Regions from separate parts of the Methylobacterium sp. WL8 genome, predicted to be linked through region 1. Evidence: riboswitches for the same ligand, from Rfam matches in the RefSeq annotation. Region 1 holds a riboswitch; the other holds the start of a gene.
What was found. Region 1 has a riboswitch for thiamine pyrophosphate ahead of thiC (phosphomethylpyrimidine synthase ThiC). Riboswitches for the same ligand answer to the same signal wherever they lie in the genome.
Positions count from the first base shown of each region.

Region 1 (9,953 bases):
CGCCCCGGTCCCCAGGGTGGAATGCATCATCACCACGAGGAGGATGCAGATGCCCTTGGCGACGTCGACCCAGGCGAGACGCAGCGCCTCCGCCGGCACAGCCGCGCCCGCCTCCCCAAACATCGCCGCCTCCCGAACGTTGCGCGGACGCAACCCTGAAGCGAGACCCGTAAAGGCCGCCTGAGCCGGCTGGCGCCATCGCGCAACATGGCGAACGAGGGGTAAACCGAGGGCGCCTGCGGGGCGGGACCAGATCCGGCGCTGGTCAGCTCTTGCTGTGGTCAGCTCTTGCGCTTGGCCGCGCGGCGGTCGCGCGTCATCCGCGTGGCGGCGTGGAAGTCATCGGGCTTGGTCCGCACCCAGGCGATGAAGCGGGCGATCTCCGGTTCGGCCCGCAGCGCGGCCACGTCGGCGAGCCGGCGTGCGAGTTCGGCTTCGCTGTGGCGGGCATGGATCGCCGAGTGGCAAACCTGATGCAGCCGGACCGTAATGCCGTGGGTGCCTCCCTTCAGCTTCGGCACGAGGTGGTGCAGGCTCGACCGGGCGCGCGGCGGGATCGGCCGCTCGCAGAGCGGGCAGATCACCGGTTCAGGGCTGCGGGCCCACGGGTCTGGTTCATCCTCGCGCCAGCGCCGTTCGCGTCGCCCCAAAGCCCCGTCTCCCTCCACATCCGCGCCCTCCAGAATATGGGATCGGCGCAAATTCGGGGCGCGGCGTCACGGCGTCGCTGCGGCGGTCGTCGGGCATGCTGCGCGAAGGGAATCGCCGAACATCGTCTCGGCCAGCCGGTCTCGGGTACCGAGCACCGAGACGTGGTCGCCCGCCACAGACTCGAAGCGCGCGCCCTCCCCCGCCGCCGTCGCAAGCCGGCGCCCGAGCTTCACCGGGACGACGCCGTCCTCGGTGCCGTGGACGATCAGCACCGGGCCGCCGGCCCGGGCGATGCGCGCGTCGGAGCGCCAGGTATCGCGGAGGAGGAAGGTCGGCGCGTAGGGGAAGGCGAGGCGGACGATGCCGGGCAGCGAATCGAAGGGCGCCTCCAGGTAGAGCCCGAGATGCGGCACCCGCTCGGCCACCGCGACCGCGACCGCCGCACCGAGGGAATGGCCGTGCAGCAGGATCGGGGCGCCGGGCGCGCGCCGTACGGCTTCGGCCACCGCCGCGAGCCCGTCGGCGATCAGCCCGTCCTCGCTCGGCGCGCCGGTCGAACCCGGATACCCGCGATAAGAGATCGCCAGCACGCCCCAGCCGGCGGTGGACCAAGGAGGGGCGGAGAACCGCGCCGCGGCAGGCTCGGGCCGCGAGCCGTTGCCGTGGAAGCTGACCACGACGCCGCATCCCGGCCGCGGCGCGCGCCACAGGGCGTGCAGGCGCTCGTCGTCGGCGGTGAGCAGGGACAGGGCTTGCGTGCCCGGCGGCACAGGCAGCCGCGCCCGCGGGCCGGCGGTGAAGGCGCCGGGATAGATCAGGCTGCGCTGGAACAGGCCGAGCGCCCCGAGCATCAACGCGAACAGGCCGAGGGCGGCGGCCGCCAGGACGAGCAGGATTCGCATGGGGCTCCGTCGCGTTTCCCGCGGGACCCTACACCGATCCGAGACGACGTCGGCATCCGTCCGTTTCCGCCTGATCCGGCCGGCGCATTGACAAAGTCCGGCGGCCCGCGGAGATTCGAACCATTCCGAGGGGGGCCCCACGACCGGGGGCTGAGAGTGGACGCGACGTCCTGACCCTTGAACCTGATCCGGCTCGTACCGGCGGAGGGACGGGAACCTGCGGCGCCTCATCCGGCGCCCGCCGCTTCATCGCATCTCCGTCGCGGCGCGCTGCATCGCCCCAATGCCGGGAGATCCGACGATGAATGCACCCGTCCTGTCCAAAGACGTCAAAGGTAGCCCCGAGACCGTGACCACGGGTCCGGTCACCGGTTCGCACAAGGTCTACGCGAGCGTGGCCGGCCGGGAGGACATCCGGGTGCCGTTCCGCGAGATCGTGCTCACCGACCCGAACGAGCCGGCGGTGCGGGTCTACGACCCGTCCGGCCCCTACACCGAGACCAACGCCCGCATCGATCTCGCCAAGGGCCTGCCGCCGGTGCGCGACGCCTGGATCGCCAAGCGCGGCTACGCCGCCGTGCAGCCGCGCGTCGTCAAGCCCGAGGACAACGGGTTCGTGCCCGCCGACAAGCTCGTGGCCCCCTGCCCCGCCGAGCGGACCATCCGCAAGGCGGAGCCCGGCCAGATGGTGACCCAGTACGAGTTCGCCCGCGCCGGGATCGTCACCGAGGAGATGATCTACGTCGCCCACCGCGAGAACCTCTGCCGCGAGCAGATGCTAGACCGAGCGCATGCCGCGCTCGCCGACGGCGAGAGCTTCGGCGCCTCGGTGCCGCCGTTCATCACCCCCGAATTCGTGCGCAACGAGGTCGCGCGCGGCCGGGCGATCATCCCGGCCAACATCAACCACACCGAGCTGGAGCCGATGGCGATCGGCCGGAACTTCCTGGTGAAGATCAACGCCAACATCGGCAACTCGGCCGTGACCTCCTCGGCGGCGGAAGAGGTCGAGAAGCTGGTCTGGTCGATCCGCTGGGGCGCCGACACGGTCATGGACCTCTCGACCGGCCGCAACATCCACAACATCCGCTCGTGGATCATCCGCAACTCGCCGGTCCCGATCGGCACGGTGCCGATCTACCAGGCGCTGGAGAAGGTCGGCGGCGACCCGCTCAAGCTCGACTGGGAGGTGTTCAAGGACACGCTCATCGAGCAGGCCGAGCAGGGCATCGACTACTTCACCATTCACGCGGGCGTGCGCCTCGCCCACGTGCCGCTCACCGCGCGGCGCGTCACCGGCATCGTCTCGCGCGGCGGCTCGATCATGGCGCGCTGGTGCCTGGCCGGGCACCGCGAATCGTTCCTCTACGAGCGCTTCGAGGAGATCTGCGACATCTGCCGCGCCTACGACGTCTCGTTCTCGCTAGGCGACGGCCTGCGGCCCGGCTCGATCGCCGACGCCAACGACGCGGCGCAGTTCGCCGAGCTCGAGACCCTGGGCGAGCTCACCAAGATCGCCTGGAACAAGGGCTGCCAGACCATGATCGAAGGGCCAGGGCATGTGCCGATGCACAAGGTCAAGGTCAACATGGAGAAGCAGCTCGCCGAGTGCGGCGAGGCGCCGTTCTACACCCTCGGTCCGCTGACCACCGACATCGCGCCGGGCTACGACCACATCACCTCCGGCATCGGCGCGGCGATGATCGGCTGGTTCGGCTGCGCGATGCTCTGCTACGTCACGCCGAAGGAGCACCTCGGCCTGCCGAACCGCGACGACGTGAAGACCGGGGTGATCACCTACAAGATCGCCGCGCATGCCGCGGACCTCGCCAAGGGCCACCCGGCGGCGCAGCTGCGCGACGACGCCTTGTCGAAGGCGCGCTTCGACTTCCGCTGGGAGGACCAGTTCAACCTGGGCCTCGACCCGGACACGGCCCGCGCCTACCACGACGAGACCCTGCCCAAGGACGCCCACAAGGTCGCGCATTTCTGCTCGATGTGCGGGCCAAAGTTCTGCTCGATGAAGATCACGCAGGACCTGCGCGCCGAGGTGCTGGCGATGGAGGCTGCGGGCGAGGTGCTGAACACCGCACCGATCCTGACGAGCGCCGAGCGCGAGGCCGGGATGGCGGAGAAGTCCCGCGAGTTCCTGGCCGAGGGCGGCAAGCTCTACGTCGACGCCGCCGAGTAGCAGTATGGGCGAACGGTCCGCTTCGACCGTTCGTTAAAAGTCTTCCGACATCGTTGCCGGTCCGTTCAACCTGGCGGACGGCAACGGTGCAGGGGACGCAAGTCTTAAGGTCTCCTTCACGCGGCGGACCTTTGCTGGACCTCATCAGCAATGTGATGAGGAGCGTGCCATGCGCGTATCCGGCCCGAGTCCGATAGCCTCCACTCCGCCGCCCTCCCCCGCCCCGGCGGTGGCGGCGAACGATCCGCGGGCGGCACCCAGCCCTCCGCTCGATCCCGCAGTCCGCCTCGACATCCGCGTCGACGGCCGGTCTCCCGCAGCTGTCCAGAATCCGAAGCCGGTCGAGACACCGCCGGCCGGGAAGACCGAGCGTCGGGTGACCGTCGACGCCGACACGAAAAGCATCGTCTACCAAGTCATCGATTCGAGCTACGGGAACGTCGTCGTCCAGTTGCCTGATCCGGCGGTCCTCAAGAGCCGTGCCTACGCGGAAGCCGCGGCGGCCAAAGCCCAGGCCGAGCGGCCCGTCGACCGCACCGCCTGAGGCGCGAACCGGACACGACGAACGCACTGATCGGAAACGAGAAAGGCCGGGCTCCAGGAGCCCGGCCTTTCTCGTTTCCACCTGCCGATTGCGTCGCCCAACCCGTCGGCGCAAGCCCAGATCCGAGGAGCCAAATTCGCCTTGCGGCCACGAAAATGGCCCCCGGAGCCGAAAGCCACAGGAGCCAGAGTCGCAACGGTGTTCCGTCGGGAAGAGGACGGCCGCCCGGATCGGGGCGGCCGCCGTGGCGCTTAGCGGAGGAGCTGCAGGACGCTCTGCTGGGCCTGGTTGGCCAGCGACAGCGCCGAGATCGTCAGCGAGTTGCGGGTCGAGAGGGCCTGGGAGTTGGCAGCCTCCTCGTTCAGGTCGGCGCTGGTGAGGTTCGACGAACCGGTCTGCAGCACGTTGATGATGCTCTTGTTGAAGCTCTGACGGTTCTGCACCACCGAGAGGTTGGAGCCGAAGGTCGAAGCCTGGGCCCGCAGCGCAGAGGAGGCGGTGGACAGCGATGAGATCACGTTGTTGGTCGCCGAATTGTCCTCGAACTCGTTGGCGCCGTTCTGCCCAAGCTTCGACAGACCCAGGCCGGCGGCGTCGAACTGGACGCCCTGAAGGTTCAGCGTCGAGCTGCCCTTCTCGTTGAAGGTCAGCTTCAGCGTGTCACCGTTCAGCAGGTTGACCCCGTTGAAGGACGAGTCCTGAGCCGTCGTCTTGATGTTGTCGAGGATCGAGTTGAACTGGCTCAGGAGCGAAGAGCGGGTGGCCTGGGAGTTCGCGTCAGCCACCGGTGCAGCGGCCGCCGAGAAAACGCTCGCGGCGGTGCCGCCGATTGCGCCACCATCAGCGGTGCTGCCGATGGTCGAGGACGCGTGGTCGTTGGTGGTCTGGATCGTCAGCTTGCCACTCGCATCCACCGTCGCCGACAGGTTGTTGGCGCTAAGCTGGGTGTTGAGCTGATCCAGCGTCTTGACCGTGCCGTTGGTACCGTCGCCGAAGGTGACGTTGACGGCAGTCCCCTTATTCAGCGATCCGAAGGTCAGCGTCTTGCCGGACAAGCCACCGGGCGTCGATGACCGGGATGCGGTGAAGGTGGTGTCGGTCCCGGCATTGCCAGCCAGGCCGAGCGCGGACAGCGCATTGCCTGTGCCGGTGATGCTGAGGTCGGAAGTGGTTCCTGTGCTGAGCTTGAGAACGCCGCCCGAGATGCTGGAGGCAGCGACGCCCGAGACGGCAGCCGGCGTGGCGGCGCCGCTAGCGATGGTGGCGGTCTGCGCGCCGGTTGCGAAATCGACGGCCTTCAGGACGTCGGCAATCGAGCCGGCCTGGAGGAAGACGGTCGAGTTGCCACTGCCGTCGGTCACGACGTTGCCGGACACGCCCGAGCCGGATGCAACGTTCGCAGCCGCCGGGGTCTGAGCGTTCTTGAACGTGATGGTCTTGCCATTCACGTTCAGGGTCGACCCGTCCTGGATCAGGCTGGAGGTCGAGGTCGAAACCGTCGCACGCGTTGCCGTCACCGTCGCCGGGTTCGAACCCGTCGCCGTGGATACACCCAGGGCCTTCAGGAGATCCGCTTTGCCGGTGACGTTGAGGTCGGAGCCGGTCGAAGAGTTCAGAGTCACGGCACCAGTCGTGATGCTCGAAACGGTCTGGCCAGAGCTCGTCGTGATCGTCGCGGCACCGGCGGTGCTGTTGACGGCGGTTTTGACGCCGCTCGCGAGATCGACCGCCGTCAGAAGGTCGCCGACCGTACCGGCGGGCGTGGTGGTCGTTCCGAGGTAGACAGTCGAGTTTCCGGTACCGTCGGTCAGGACGTTTCCGCTCGTGCCCGAGCCGGCCGGGATCGATGTGCCGGTCGGCGCGCTGCCGGCGCGGAAGGTGATGGTCTTTCCGTTCACCGAGAGCGTATCGCCATCGGCAGGCTGAGCGTTCCCCGCAAGACCCGTGGCCGTGGCGCCGCCGGAGGCGATCAGGGTTATGCTGGGGGTCAGTGCCGCCGAGCCGTCGCCCGCGGTGGCTGCAGTGCCGACCTTCGCAGCGAGCGTGCCACCAAGCGTCGTCGATCCGGTTGCAGCGGTCGTACCGCCTGCAGCACCACTGAAGATCCCGTTGCTTGAAGCCAGAGCGTTTGCATACGAGGTCGTGCCACGGAGGTCGGCAGCGGTCGCGCCGGTGATCGTGGTCGAGACGTTCGACTTTGTGGAGTAACCGATCGTGCTCTGAAGCGCCTGGTTAGCGACCGACTTCGCCGAGTCGACCAGCTTCTGCAGCGAGGTGAGGCCGGTGTTGGCGGCCTGGATCACCTGGACGCCGTTCGAGATCGAGTCGAGCAGGTTCGAGAGGTCGTTCGAGCGGCTGTCGAGGCCCTGAGAGGTGAAGAACGAGGTCGGGTTGTCGAGGGCCGAATTGACCTTCTTGCCGGTCGACAGCCGGTTCTGGGTCGTCGCCAGCAGGCTGGCGGTATCCTGGGCGACGAGGAGGTTCTGACGCGTCGCAGACGAAAGCGTGATGCCTGAAGACATGAGATTCGATCCATTCTGATCGGTGCGCCTCCCATTTTGGAGGCTGCCGCCAGAAACCACGTCCGCGTTGCCATCGGCTTAATGCGGATGGTGAAGGAATCTCTCCTCGCGAACACCGTATATCCAGCTATCTCGAATTTCGTATACGTATGAATGACTTGCCCAACGAAGAAGTGGGATGGATTTACGAAACGTTTACCCGAATTCTGCAAAGCTCGCCCGAGCGAAACCCGGGTGATCCATGCCTCTCAAGATCGAGCTAAAGCCGTTCGAGCGTTTGCTGATCGGCGGAACGGCGATCCGCAACGGATCGCGCCGCTCCAGCTTCGTCATCGAGACGGTGACGCCGTTCCTGCGCGAGAGCGACATCATCCTGGAAAGCGAGGCCGACACGGCCTGCAAGCGGCTCTACCTCACGCTGACCGTGATGTACCTCGCCTCGAACCCGCCTGAGGCCGAGGACGCCTTCGTCGTCCAGGCCACCGAACTGATGAAGGCAGCCCCGAGCATGGCCCCGTACATCCACGACATGCACGAGCATATCGCGAGCGCCGACTTCTACCGGGCGCTCAAGCGGTGCAAGGAGCTGATCCAGTACGAGCTGGAGCTCGCGCAGCGGCTCAAGGCTTGAATTTCGGTTTCACACCGAGGCAATGGTACGATCGGGGGAAAACGGATGGTCAGTCGGCGTCTTCACGGCACGACACCGTCCTGAAATGGCCACGCCTTCAAACCACTGAGGCGCTCTTTATAGAGCGGGCAAAGGCGGGAAGTCTTTTCGGACGCTTCCGGCTCCCGTCCGCAATTCAAGATGACTTGGCAGGTGTGGTCGGCCGTCGCACGGCCTTCGGCATCCGGCGGTGCGCGATCGAAGGCCATCCACGCGCGCACGGCACAGCTCGGGTCTCGTCGACCGCATCGTACCGGTCGTGCAGACCGACGCCGCGCCCCCGTCGCGGAGGCGCAGCTTATTCGGCGATCAGGTGCGCAGACCCGCGGCGACCTGCTGGTTGATGTTGATCAGCGCCGTCAGGTTCTCGGGCTTCGGTTCGACGAGGGTGTCGACGATCCGCCGGAACACGAACACCGAAAGGCCGGCGATGTTGTCCTTGACCTCGGACGGCAGCGGGTTCTCCGGAGCCGTCGCGCCGGTCGCGAGGAGCGTCCAGACCTTCTGATTGAAGTTCAGAGCCTTGTTCAGCGAGCCGCCGGCATCGTTCCAGTTGTCGCGCACCGATTCGAGCTGGCGCGCGGCCTTGATCAGCACGGCGGCTTCAGCCTCGCGCGGGCTGAGCACGCTCTGCGCGGTGCGGGCATAGGCGTTTGCAGCGAAACTCATCGATCGGCGGCTCCCCCCGCGGGCCGGCGGGCACGGAGCGCCTTTATTGCAGACCGGCGTTAACGACCTGTAAGCGCGCCGGTCACGCCGCCCGCTTCTTACCTTTCTTCTCGCGCCCCTGCCCCGGCGCGCTCTTGCCGGCGCGGGATCGATCGAGGACGAACTTGGCGTACTCGTCCATGTCACCGGCAAACGGTCTCACCGTGTTGTCGGCCGCGAGCCACAGGCGGTCGGCGACCAGCTCCATCAGCGAGCGGTCGTGGGTGATGAGGATGACCGCGCCCTCGTAATCGTTCAGCGCATCGAGCAGCGCCCGGCGGCTGTCGATGTCGAGGTGGTTGGTCGGCTCGTCGAGGATCAGGAGGTGGGGCGCCCGCATCGCCACGAGGTTGAGCAGCAGCCGCGCCCGCTCGCCGCCCGAGAGCGAATCGACCGTGGTCTCCTGCTTCTCGTAGGCGAGGCCGAAGCTCGCGAGCTTGCCGCGGCGCGCCGATTCGCTGTCCTCCGGGCGCTCGCGCCGGATGATCGCGAGCGGCGTGTCCTTTGGGTCCATCGCCTCGATCTGGTGCTGGTGGAACCAGCCGACCTGCACTCGGCCTTCGCGTGTCATCCGCCCCGAGCGGATGTCGAGGGCGCCGGCGGCCATCTTGGCGAAGGTCGACTTGCCGGCACCGTTGACGCCGAGCAGGCCAATGCGGTCGTCGATGTCGAGGGTCAGGTTCAGGTCGCGCAGGATCGCTGGGTCGTCGCCGTAGCCGACCTCGACGTCGGTGAGATGCATCAGCGGCGGCGCCAGCGGGCGCTTCGGCGACGGCAGGTGGAACGGCGCCACGTGCTCCTCGATCGTCGTCGCGATCGGTTCGAGCTTGGCCAGGCGCTTGACCCGTGACTGCGCCTGCGCCGCCTTCGAAGCCTTCGCCTTGAAGCGGTCGATGAAGCTCTGAAGATGGGCGCGCTCGGCGTCCTGCTTGGCCTTGGCCGAGAGCTGGAGCCGGGCCTTCTCGGCGCGGCGCCGCTCGAAGTCGTCGTAGCCGCCGGCGTAGAGTTCGAGTTGCCCGTTGGCGACGTGCAGGATCGAATCGACGGAGTTGTTCAGCAGCTCGCGGTCGTGGCTGATGATCAGCGCCGAATGCGGATAGCGCTTCAGCCGCGCCTCCAGCCACAGCGCGCCTTCGAGGTCGAGGTAGTTCGTCGGCTCGTCGAGCAGCAGCACATCGGGGGCGGTAAACAACGCCGCCGCCAGCGCGACCCGCATGCGCCAGCCGCCGGAGAACTCGGACATGGGCCGCTCGAGGTCGGCCACCGAGAAGCCGAGGCCCGCCAGGATCTCGCCGGCGCGGGCCGGCGCCCGGTCGGCATCGATCTCGATCAGCCGGCCGTAGATCTCGCCCATGCGCTCGGGCTCGGCGGTCTCGAGCTCGGCGTAGAGGGCGTCGCGCTCGACGTCGGCGGCGAGGATCGTGTCGATCAGGCTGACCGGCGTCGCCGGATGCTCCTGATCGACGGCGCCGATGCGCGCGGTCTTGGGCAGGAACACCGTACCAGAATCCGGCTGGAACTCGCCCAGCACGATCTTGAACAGGGTCGACTTGCCGACGCCGTTGCGCCCGACGATCCCGACCTTGGCGCCGGGCGGGATCGCCACGCTAGCCTTCGTGAAGAAGCGCCGCCCCCACATGTTGAAGGTCAGGTCATCGATCTGCAGCATGATAGGGGTCATGGGGTGGGAGCGGAGGCGCTCCCCACTCCCTACCGCACTGCAGCAAATAGTGCGAGCGACGCGGCCCTACCGTGTGGCGGCGGT
Region 1 covers NZ_VRVF01000067.1:10,326-20,278, forward strand. The annotation lists gene FV234_RS20075 (acyltransferase family protein) at 1-123, opposite strand, end outside; gene FV234_RS20080 (HNH endonuclease) at 282-650, opposite strand; gene FV234_RS20085 (alpha/beta hydrolase) at 717-1,553, opposite strand; TPP riboswitch at 1,672-1,780, shown strand; gene thiC (phosphomethylpyrimidine synthase ThiC) at 1,855-3,744, shown strand; gene FV234_RS20095 (hypothetical protein) at 3,914-4,288, shown strand; gene FV234_RS20100 (DUF1522 domain-containing protein) at 4,540-6,810, opposite strand; gene FV234_RS20105 (flagellar biosynthesis repressor FlbT) at 7,052-7,441, shown strand; gene flaF (flagellar biosynthesis regulator FlaF) at 7,790-8,149, opposite strand; gene FV234_RS20115 (ABC-F family ATP-binding cassette domain-containing protein) at 8,232-9,857, opposite strand; gene FV234_RS20120 (patatin-like phospholipase family protein) at 9,936-9,953, opposite strand, start outside.

Region 2 (9,953 bases), on a different contig from region 1:
AGCCACCTATGCCGGCCCCGACGGCAAGAACCCGCAGATCGCCGAGGGCGCGACCGAGGGAGAGGAAGCCGAGGCCGAGACGCCGGCGCCCGAGGGCGGCGACGACGACGACGACATGGAGAACAACGTCTCGCTCGCGGCGATGGAAGCCGAGATCAAGCCGCGCGTGCTCGAGACGTTCGACGCGATCGCCAACAACTACCGCAAGCTGCGCAAGCTCCAGAACGAGGAGACCGCGCGCAAGGCCGGCAACGAGAAGACGACGCCCGCCCAGGAGAAGAAGCAGGCCGAGTTCAAGGACACCGTCGTCGCCGACGTGAAGTCGCTGTCCCTGAACAACAACCGCATCGAGGCCCTGGTCGAGCAGCTCTACGACATCAACAAGCGTCTCATCTCGCATGAGGGCCGCCTGATGCGCTACGCCGAGAGCCACGGTGTCGCCCGCGACGAGTTCCTGCGCCACTACCAGGGTTGGGAGCTCGACCCGAACTGGATGACCCGCGTCGGCACGCTGGGCGGCAAGGGCTGGAAGAACCTCGTCGAGAAGGGCTCGAAGCAGGTCTCGGACCTGCGCGAGCAGATTCTTACGCTCGCCTCCGAGACGGGCCTGGAGATCGGCGAGTACCGCAAGATCGTCAACATGGTCCAGAAAGGCGAGCGCGAAGCCCGCCAGGCCAAGAAGGAGATGATCGAGGCCAACCTCCGCCTCGTGATCTCGATCGCCAAGAAGTACACCAACCGCGGGCTGCAGTTCTTGGACCTGATCCAGGAGGGCAACATCGGCCTGATGAAGGCCGTCGACAAGTTCGAGTACCGCCGCGGCTACAAGTTCTCGACCTACGCCACCTGGTGGATCCGCCAGGCGATCACCCGCAGCATCGCGGATCAAGCGAGAACCATCCGCATCCCGGTGCACATGATCGAGACGATCAACAAGATCGTCCGCACCTCGCGCCAGATGCTGCACGAGATCGGCCGCGAGCCGACCCCGGAGGAGTTGGCCGAGAAGCTGGCCATGCCGCTGGAGAAGGTGCGCAAGGTCCTCAAGATCGCCAAGGAGCCGATCTCGCTCGAGACGCCGATCGGCGACGAGGAGGATTCGCACCTCGGCGACTTCATCGAGGACAAGAACGTCGTCCTGCCGATCGACGCGGCGATCCAGTCGAACCTGCGCGAGACCACGACGCGCGTGCTCGCCTCGCTCACCCCGCGCGAGGAGCGCGTGCTGCGCATGCGCTTCGGCATCGGCATGAACACCGACCACACCCTCGAAGAGGTCGGCCAGCAGTTCTCGGTGACCCGCGAGCGCATCCGCCAGATCGAGGCGAAGGCCCTGCGCAAGCTGAAGCACCCGAGCCGGAGCCGGAAGCTGCGGAGCTTCCTGGACAACTGAGCGGCCGATCCGCCATGACGTGTTTCGCCGACTCGTGTCGGCGGACCACGTCGTCGGCGGCCCGAAGCCTTGCTTTGGCGGTCCGCGAACCCACCTTGGCCGTATGCTTGAGCGTCGCCAGCATCCACCCGTGCCGCCGACCGCCGCAGCCGACGGCTCGGAGGCGGACGACGTGCCGTTCGGCGCGCTGCAGGAATGCGTCGCGATCCGCGACTGGTTGCTGAGCGAAGGAGCGCGCCTGCCCGAGCCCGACGACCTGATCGCGGGCTTCGCCGAGCGCCTGAACCAGGTCGGCGTGCCGGTGGACCGGACCTCGACGGCGATCGACACGCTGCATTCCGAGTATTCCGGAATCGGGCGCATCTGGACGCGCGAGGCCGGCACCACCGTGCGGTTGTTTCCGCACGGCGAGGCTTCCGAGCGCGCCTACGCGGCGAGCCCGTTCCGGAAGGTGCACGAGGACGCCGCATGGCTGATCCTCGACCTCGCCGACACGCCGGACGACGCCTACTCGGTGATCCCCGACCTGAAGGCCGCCGGCTACACCCACTACATCGTCGTGCCGCTGTTCTTCACCAACGGCACCCATAACGGCATCACCTTCGCGACCCGCGACCCGGACGGGTTCCGCGACGAGGACGTCGCGATCCTGCGCTTCGTCATGCCGGCGCTCGCGGCCGTGATGGAGATGCGCCTCGTCACCAAGCAGCTCGACACGGTGCTGCGCATCTACGTCGGCGACGAGCCGCACCGGGCGATCCTGTCGGGGGACATCCGTCGCGGCCAGGTGAAGCGCATCCGCTCGGCGATCCTGTTCGCCGACATGCGCGACTACACCCGCATCTCGGCGGACATGACGCCGGAAGAGGCGGTGGACCTGCTCAACATCTTCTTCGACTGCCTGGTCCCGCCGATCGAGCGTGAGGGCGGCGAGGTGTTGAAGTACCTCGGCGACGGTTTGCTCGCGATCTTCCGCGAGCCGGGCGACGACCTCGGCGGCGCCGCCAAGGGCGCGCTGACGGCGGCGCAGGGCGCACTCCAAGCGCTCGAGGAGGCCAACACCCTTCACCAGTTCGCGGTGCCGATGATGGCCGGCATCGCGCTCCACCACGGCGAGGCCGCCTACGGCAACGTCGGCTCGGGCACGCGGCTCGATTTCACCGTCATCGGCCGCGACGTGAACATGGCGAGCCGCATCGCCCGGCTCAACAAGACGCTGGGCGAGCCGCTGCTGATGTCGAAGCCCTTCGTCGACTTCCTGTGGGGCGATCCGGTGCCGCTCGGCGAGCACGTCCTCGACGGCTTTTCCGAGCCGATGATGGTCTACCGGCCGCGTCCGAAGCCGCATCGCCGCCAGGGCTGATCTCAGCCCCGCAGCGTCAGCGTGCCGCCGGCGATGCTGAAGTCGCGCACCCGCTTGAGGAACGACATCCCGAGCAGGTTCGTGCCGAGGCCGCCGCCGGGCACGACCACCGCTTCGACGTCGCGCACGGTGACCGGCCCGATCCGGATCATGCCGATGCGCACCGGGGCGACCCGCACCACGCCGTTGGCCGTCATCACCGGTTGGGTGAAGTCGCGCGGCGTGAGGACGAGGCCGAGACGCGCGGCCGCCTCCTCGGTGAAGCTGCACGCGGTGGCGCCGGTGTCGACCATCATCCGGAGCGAGCGGCCGTCCACCAGGGCGTCGGCGAGGAAGTGACCGTTGCGGTCCGCATTGAGGGCGATCGCACTCGGTGCCGAGGATGATGGCGGCGCCGCGGGCGCCGGCCGCGCGTCGGCCTTGCGGTGGGTCAGGCGGTCGCCGACCCCGCCGAGCACGCCTGCGGCGAGGCCGGCCCCTACGCAGAGCAACAGGATCGTCCGCAACGCCAACCTCCGCGCCCCGAGGGGGACCGGCGGAGACCACCACGGAACCGGTGAACGATACGTGGCGCCTCGCGCGTACCCGGCGGAAACTCGCTGCCTTTCGTGCCGACAGGGTTTCCGAACCGTCTCGGCGTGACGACGACAGACGGCGACCATCCTGCGCGTTCGCCCCTTTGACGGGGTTGACCGGGCCGGCCAGTGGGACCACATCTGCGGTGTTCCAGGGAGATCCCCGGCAAGGGGCTGAGAAACCGCTGGCAGGCTCGCAAGGGCTCGCGGCGCGGAAATCCTTCGAACCTGATCCGGTTCACACCGGCGTAGGGATTGGACCGTGGGCGTCGTCCTCGTGGACGGATCGCACCAGCTTCTCGAAGGAAGCGTCAGGCCCGGTCTCTGCGACACCACGCGGAGGATCTTTTGGGTCGTCACCCAGCATCACCGATCGGGGTTCGCCGGACGAACGGCGGCACGAACCCGTCCGTCACGTTGCCAGCCCGCGCCGACGTCGCCATCGTCGGCGGCGGCTTGATCGGGCTGTCGATCGCCTGGCGCATCGCGCAGTCCGGTCGGTCCGTCGCGGTCGTCGAGCGCGAGACCATCGGGTCCGGCGCGAGCCTCGCCGCCACCGGCATGCTGGCGCCCGCGGCCGAGCACGAGCCCGGCTCGGACCCGCTGCTCCCGCTCGCCCTCGATTCGCTGCGGCGCTGGCCCGGGTTCCGCGACGAGCTCGAAGCGGCCGCCGGCCACGACATCGACTACCGCGAGGACGGGACGCTGGTGCTGGCCATCGGCCGCGACGAGGTCGAGCGCCTGCGCTTCCGCTACGACTTGCAGCGCCGCTCGGGCGTCGCCGCCGAATGGGTCGCGGGCACCGAGGTCCGCCGCCGCGAGCCGGCCTTGCGCCCCTCGGTCACCGCCGGCGTGTTCTGCCCGCTCGACCACCAGGTCGATCCGAGCCGGGTGATGGCGGCGCTCGTGCAGGCCTGCCGTGGCGCCAGCGTGGCGCTCGTCGAGAACAGCCCGGTCGTCGCCCTCGAACGGACATCCGGGCGCGTCACCGGCCTCCGCACCGCCAATGGCGTTCTGCAGGCCGACACCGTGATCCTTGCGGCCGGCGCCTGGAGTGGGGAGGGCGGCCTGCTGCCCCAAAACCTCGCCCTGCCGGTCCGCCCGCTCAAGGGCCAGTCGCTGGCGCTGAAGACGACCGCGCACACCGGCACGCTGTCGCACATGGTGTGGACCGAGCAGGTCCACATGGCACCGAAGGGCGACGGCCGCATCGTCGTCGGCGCGACGGTGGAGGACTGCGGCTTCCGCCCCGGCGTCACCGCCGGCGGGCTCTACGCCCTTCTGGAGGGCGCGCGGCGCGTGCTGCCCGGCATCGAGGAGATGGAGGTCGAGGCGGTGTGGAGCGGGTTCCGCCCGACCTCGGACGACGACGCGCCGATCCTGGGCGAGATCGCCCCCGGGCTGGTCGTCGCCACCGGCCATCATCGCAACGGCTACCTGCTCGCCCCGGTGACCGCCGACGCGATCGCAGCCCTCGTCACCACGGGCGCGATGCCGGCGGTGGCCCGGGATTTCTCCCTCGCACGGTTTACCGCAAGCCAGGACGTGAGGGCTTCGGCATGAGGCTGACGGTGAACGGGCAAGCCCGCGAGATCGAGGCCGCCGACCTCGCCGCGTTGTTCGCGCACGCGGCGGAGGAGACCGGCAGCCCCGATCCGCAGGGGGTCGCCATCGCGGTCAACGGCCACGTCGTCCGCCGTCGCGATTGGGAGCGCACCCCGATCGCGGACGGCGACCGCATCGAGATCGTACGCGCCATGCAGGGAGGCTAGAGGATGCTCGAGACGCTCACACCCCTCCGTCCGGAGGCCGACGACCCCTTCGTCGTCGCCGGCGTCACGCTGAGTTCGCGCCTGTTCATCGGCACGGCCGGCTATCCGACGCAGGTGATCATGCGCGATGCGGTCGCGGCCTCGGGGGCCGAAGTCGCCACCGCCTCGATCCGCCGGGTTTCGCTCCAGGGCCACGGCTCGGACACGGTCAAGATCCTGAAGGGGCGTCGCTTCCTGCCCAACACCGCCGGCTGCGAGACCGCGCGCGACGCGATCATGACCGCGGAGCTGGCGCGCGAGGCCCTCGACACGAACTGGATCAAGGTCGAGGTCATCGGCGACCGCGAGACGCTGTACCCGGACGTGACCGAGCTGATCGAGGCCTGCCGCCACCTCGTCGACGACGGCTTCGTCGTGCTGCCATACTGCAACGACGACCCGATCGTCTGCCAACGGCTCGCCGACCTCGGCTGCGCCGCAGTGATGCCGATGGGCTCGCTCATCGGGTCGGGCATGGGCATCGCCAACCCGGCCAACCTGGAGCTGATCTGCCGCCGCATGAGCGTGCCGGTGATCGTCGACGCCGGCATCGGCACGGCCTCCGACGCGGTGATCGCGATGGAGCTTGGGGCCGACGCCTGCCTGATCAACACCGCCGTCGCCAAGGCCGACGACCCCGTCCGCATGGCCTACGCCATGCGCGGCGCGGTCCAAGCGGGACGCGACGCGTATCTTGCCGGCCGCATTCCCCGACGCGGCCGGGCCGAGCCGTCGAGCCCGCAGCTCGGCCTTGTCGGCTCGTAGCCTGCCGTCGCCCCTGTTGGCGGTCACCGACCGGCACGGGCCGCGCCCCCTGGTGGAGGCCGTCGCCGCCGTGCTCCACGGCGGCGGTCGCTGGGTCTGGTTCCGCGACAAGGACCTGCCACCATCCGAGCGGCGGGAGCTGGCGGCGCGGATCGCCGAACGCGTCGGCCAGGCCGGCGGCGTGCTCACCGTCGGCGGCGACGCCGACCTCGCGGCCGACCTCGGCGCCGGGCTCCATCTCGGCGGCGGGACGGATCGTTCCGCCATCGCCGCGGCCCGGCAACGGGTCGGCGCAGCCCTCGTCGGCATCTCGGCCCACACGCTCCGAGAAGTCGCGGAGGCGGCCGAGGGCGGCGCGGACTACGTGACGCTGAGCCCGATCTTCGCCACCGCGAGCAAGCCCGGCTACGGCCCCGCCCTCGGGCTCGATGCGCTCGCCGAAGCTGTGCGGATCGGAATTCCGGTGATCGCGCTCGGAGGGATCGATATCATCACCGCCGCCGAATGCCGTCGGCACGGCGCGGCGGGTATGGCCGTGATGGGCGGCCTGATGCGCGCCGCCGACCCGGCTGCCGAGACCCGCGCGCTTTTGAGCGCCTGGGCAACCCGCTCGGACGAGCGCTGAGGCAGGATCAAAGGATCGCAGGATCCTGGCTACCCACTCGGCGTTTCGCCGAAAACCGCTCTCGATCGGTTTCGCCCACCCACCCCCTCATCCTGAGGTGCGGCATCAGCCGCCTCGAAGGAGCCATCCAGCTCGCGCGCGATACCTGGAGGCCTCCTTCGAGGCCTCCGCTTCGCTGCGGTACTTCAGGATGAGGGTGGGGGTGGGAATACCGCTGGCGGTGAACGCTACTTCGTCGGCGCAGGCCCGTAGGGCGGGCGCGGGATCGCACGGTGGGCGGCGCGCAAAGCTGCCGACCAGCGTTCGCGCAGGTCGTGGAAGTAGCCCTCGCCGGCTTCGATCCGGTGGTTGACCTCGAGGTCGAGGGCGTTGCGGCGGGCGAGGGCGATGTCGATCGGCAGGCCGACGCCGAGGTTCGAGCGCATCGTCGAATCCATCGAGACGAGGCCGACCTTGAGCGCGTCGTAGAGCTCGGTCTCGAACTTCACGGCGCGGTCGAGGATCGGCTTGCCGTACTTGTGCTCGCCGATCTGCAGGAAGGGCGCGTCGGTGCTGCACTCGATGAAGTTGCCGGCCGAGTAGATCAGGAACAGCCGCATCGGCTCGCTGCCGATCTGGCCCCCGAACAGCAGCGACACGGAGAACCGAAGCCCCGCCGCCTCGAATCCGGTCTTCTCGATCGCGCGGACGCGGCGGATGGCACGGCCGACGAGCTGGGCCGCCTCGAACATCGTGGTCGTCTCGACGAGCTTCAGCTTCGGCTCGCCGTCGTCGCCGGTCACGCCCTCGGAGAGCAGGCTCAGCACCGATTGCGTCACCGAGAGGTTGCCGGCCGAGGCCAGCATCATCACCCGCTCGCCCGGCACGTTGAAGTGGTGGAGCTTGCGATAGGTCGAGATGTCGTCGAGCCCCGCATTGGTGCGGGTGTCGGCGATCATCACCAGGCCGTCCTCGACGAGGACGCCGACGCAGTAAGTCATGGGATCAGGCTTTTCGAAGAGGTGCGCGCGTCAGGATTGCGGTGCCGCCTGGGCTTGCTCCACCCGGAGCTTCACGTCCAGCGTTTCGGTGCCGCCGCCGGTGCGGCTGCCGCGGATCGGGGCGGCGCCGAGGTAGTCGAGGCCGGAGGCGACGCGGATGTAGGCCTCCGTCGTCGCGTCGCCGGTGGTCGGGTCGAAGCCGACCCAGCCGAGATCGGGCACCAGCGCTTCGGCCCAGCCGTGCGGCGTCTGCTGCTCGACGTCGCTTCCCTCCGGACGGTGGTATCCGGAGACGTAGCGGGCGGGAATCGCCCGGTGCCGGGCGGCGGCGATGAAGACGTGGGCGAAGTCCTGGCACACGCCGGCCTCCGCCGCGAACGCCTTCGGCGCGGGCACGGCGGCGCTGGCAGGGCCCGGCGTGTAGCTCATGTGCGCGTGCACCGCGGCCATCAGGCGGTGCAGGAAGGGGAGGGCGGCCGGATCGCCGGCGGTGGCGGCCGCGTCGGACAGCGCCTGGATCTCCGGGCTCGGCAGGACGAGGTCGGTGTCGCGCAGGTAGAACGTCTCGGGCAGCCGCTCGACGGCGCCGCGGACGATGCCGTGGGTCTCGTGGGTGTCGACCTCGCCGGTCACCCGGATCACCAGGGCCTCGGAGGCCTGGTCCGGCGTGAACCAGTGCACGACGTTGCCGTAGCCGTCCTCGCGCTCGGTGAGCCGGCCGTCGACCGACGGCTCGATGCGCCAGCGCCGGACGTACTGGCCGTCGTGGTCGCGCGGCGTCATGCGCAGGACCTGGATCAGCCCGCGTGCCGGTTGCTCGTAGCTGTAGATGGTCTCGTGGACCACGCGGATGCGCATGCGTCGATTCTGCCCGTCTTGCCTCTGCCGGCTTCGTTCGTGCCGGCTTTGCCTTCGCCGTCCCGCCTCCGCCCATCTCGGCGGCGCCGACGGTCGGAGCCACGCGCGGCCCCGGTGCCACGTTCTACACGACGTTCCGCGGTCGCGCGCAACCGAGCCCGCGTCCTTGGAAGCCGAATCGCCACGTCTTCCGCGGACCTCGGCGCTTCAGCCGAGATACTGGTCCGCGATCGCGGCGCCGACCTTGTTGTTCTCGCCGATGAACGCGATCACGAACTCATGCAGCCCCGAGGCGAAGACCCGGTCGATCTCCTCGCTTTCCAGGCGCGCGAGCAAGTTGCTCGCGAGGCGCTGGCTCGCGCCGCGCCGCCCGTAGGCGTCGGCGATCAGGTCGAGATGCTCGACGAGCACGCCGTAGCAGTTGGCGAAGGAACGCGGCATCTGCCGGTTGAGGATCAGCAGGTCGGCCACCAGCAGCGGCTTGACGCTCTCGCGATACACCCAGTGATAGGCGTTGAAGGCGGAGACTTCGCGTAGGATCGTGGTCCACTGGAAGTAGTCGAGACTGCCGCCGACGGTCTCGGATGCCGGCAGGAGGATCTTGTACTTCACGTCGAGGATGCGGGCGGTGTTGTCGGCCCGCTCGATCGCGGTACCGAGCCGCGTGAACCAGTAGGTGTCGTTGCGCAGCATCGTCCGGTAGGCCGAGCCGTCGAAGGTCAGCGAGATGCCCTTCACCCAGTCGAGGAAGCGCGAGAACGCGTCGCGGTCGAGATCCTTCTTCTCGTAGGACCGCAATTCGAGCCACGCCCCGTTGATGGTGTCCCACATCTCCGTGGTGAGCGCGGTGCGGACGCTCCGGGCGTTCTCGCGCGCGCTCTCGATGCAGGAGCGGATCGAGGACGGGTTGTGCGGGCTGAAGGCGAGGAAGTCGCACACGGTGGCGGCGTTCACGCCGTCGTAATGCGGCTTGAACACCTCCGGGTCGCCGGCAGAGGCCAGCGCCGAGGCCCATTCGTTGGTCTCGCCTCCGCCGTAGCTCGTCGGCAGCGAGGCCAGCCGATGCGCGGCGTCGAGGATGCGGGCGACGAATTCCGCCCGTTCGACGTAGCGCGAGAGCCAGTAGAGGTTGTCGGCAGTCCTGGAGAGCATGGCTGTTTCGCTGGGTCTCTTCGGCTCGGCCCGGAGGCGTGCGCCGCTCCGCGGTTCTCGGTGAGGGCAGGCGTCAGGCCGTCACGCGTCCAGGACCCAGGTGTCCTTCGTACCGCCGCCCTGGCTCGAATTCACCACCAAAGATCCCTCCTTCAACGCCACGCGGGTGAGCCCGCCCGGCACGATGCGGATTTCGTCGGCGCCGCACAGCACGAACGGGCGCAGGTCGACGTGGCGCGGGGCCACGCCTGAGGCGACGAAGGTCGGGCAGGTGGAGAGCGAGAGCGTCGGCTGGGCGATGAAGCCGTCCGGCGCGTGGCGCAGGCGCTTGGCGAACTCCTCGATCTCGCGCTTGGTCGCGTGCGGCCCGACGAGCATGCCGTAGCCGCCCGAGCCGTTGACCTCCTTCACGACGAGCTCGGACAGGTTGT
Region 2 covers NZ_VRVF01000001.1:133,327-143,279, forward strand. The annotation lists gene rpoD (RNA polymerase sigma factor RpoD) at 1-1,393, shown strand, start outside; gene FV234_RS00655 (adenylate/guanylate cyclase domain-containing protein) at 1,497-2,756, shown strand; gene FV234_RS00660 (TIGR02281 family clan AA aspartic protease) at 2,759-3,262, opposite strand; TPP riboswitch at 3,476-3,604, shown strand; gene thiO (glycine oxidase ThiO) at 3,749-4,894, shown strand; gene thiS (sulfur carrier protein ThiS) at 4,891-5,103, shown strand; gene FV234_RS00675 (thiazole synthase) at 5,107-5,907, shown strand; gene FV234_RS00680 (thiamine phosphate synthase) at 5,924-6,532, shown strand; gene FV234_RS00690 (peptidase) at 6,760-7,512, opposite strand; gene FV234_RS00695 (transglutaminase family protein) at 7,543-8,370, opposite strand; gene FV234_RS00700 (alpha-E domain-containing protein) at 8,578-9,522, opposite strand; gene FV234_RS00705 (circularly permuted type 2 ATP-grasp protein) at 9,604-9,953, opposite strand, start outside.
Region 2: another riboswitch for thiamine pyrophosphate. It lies ahead of thiO (glycine oxidase ThiO); the one in region 1 lies ahead of thiC (phosphomethylpyrimidine synthase ThiC).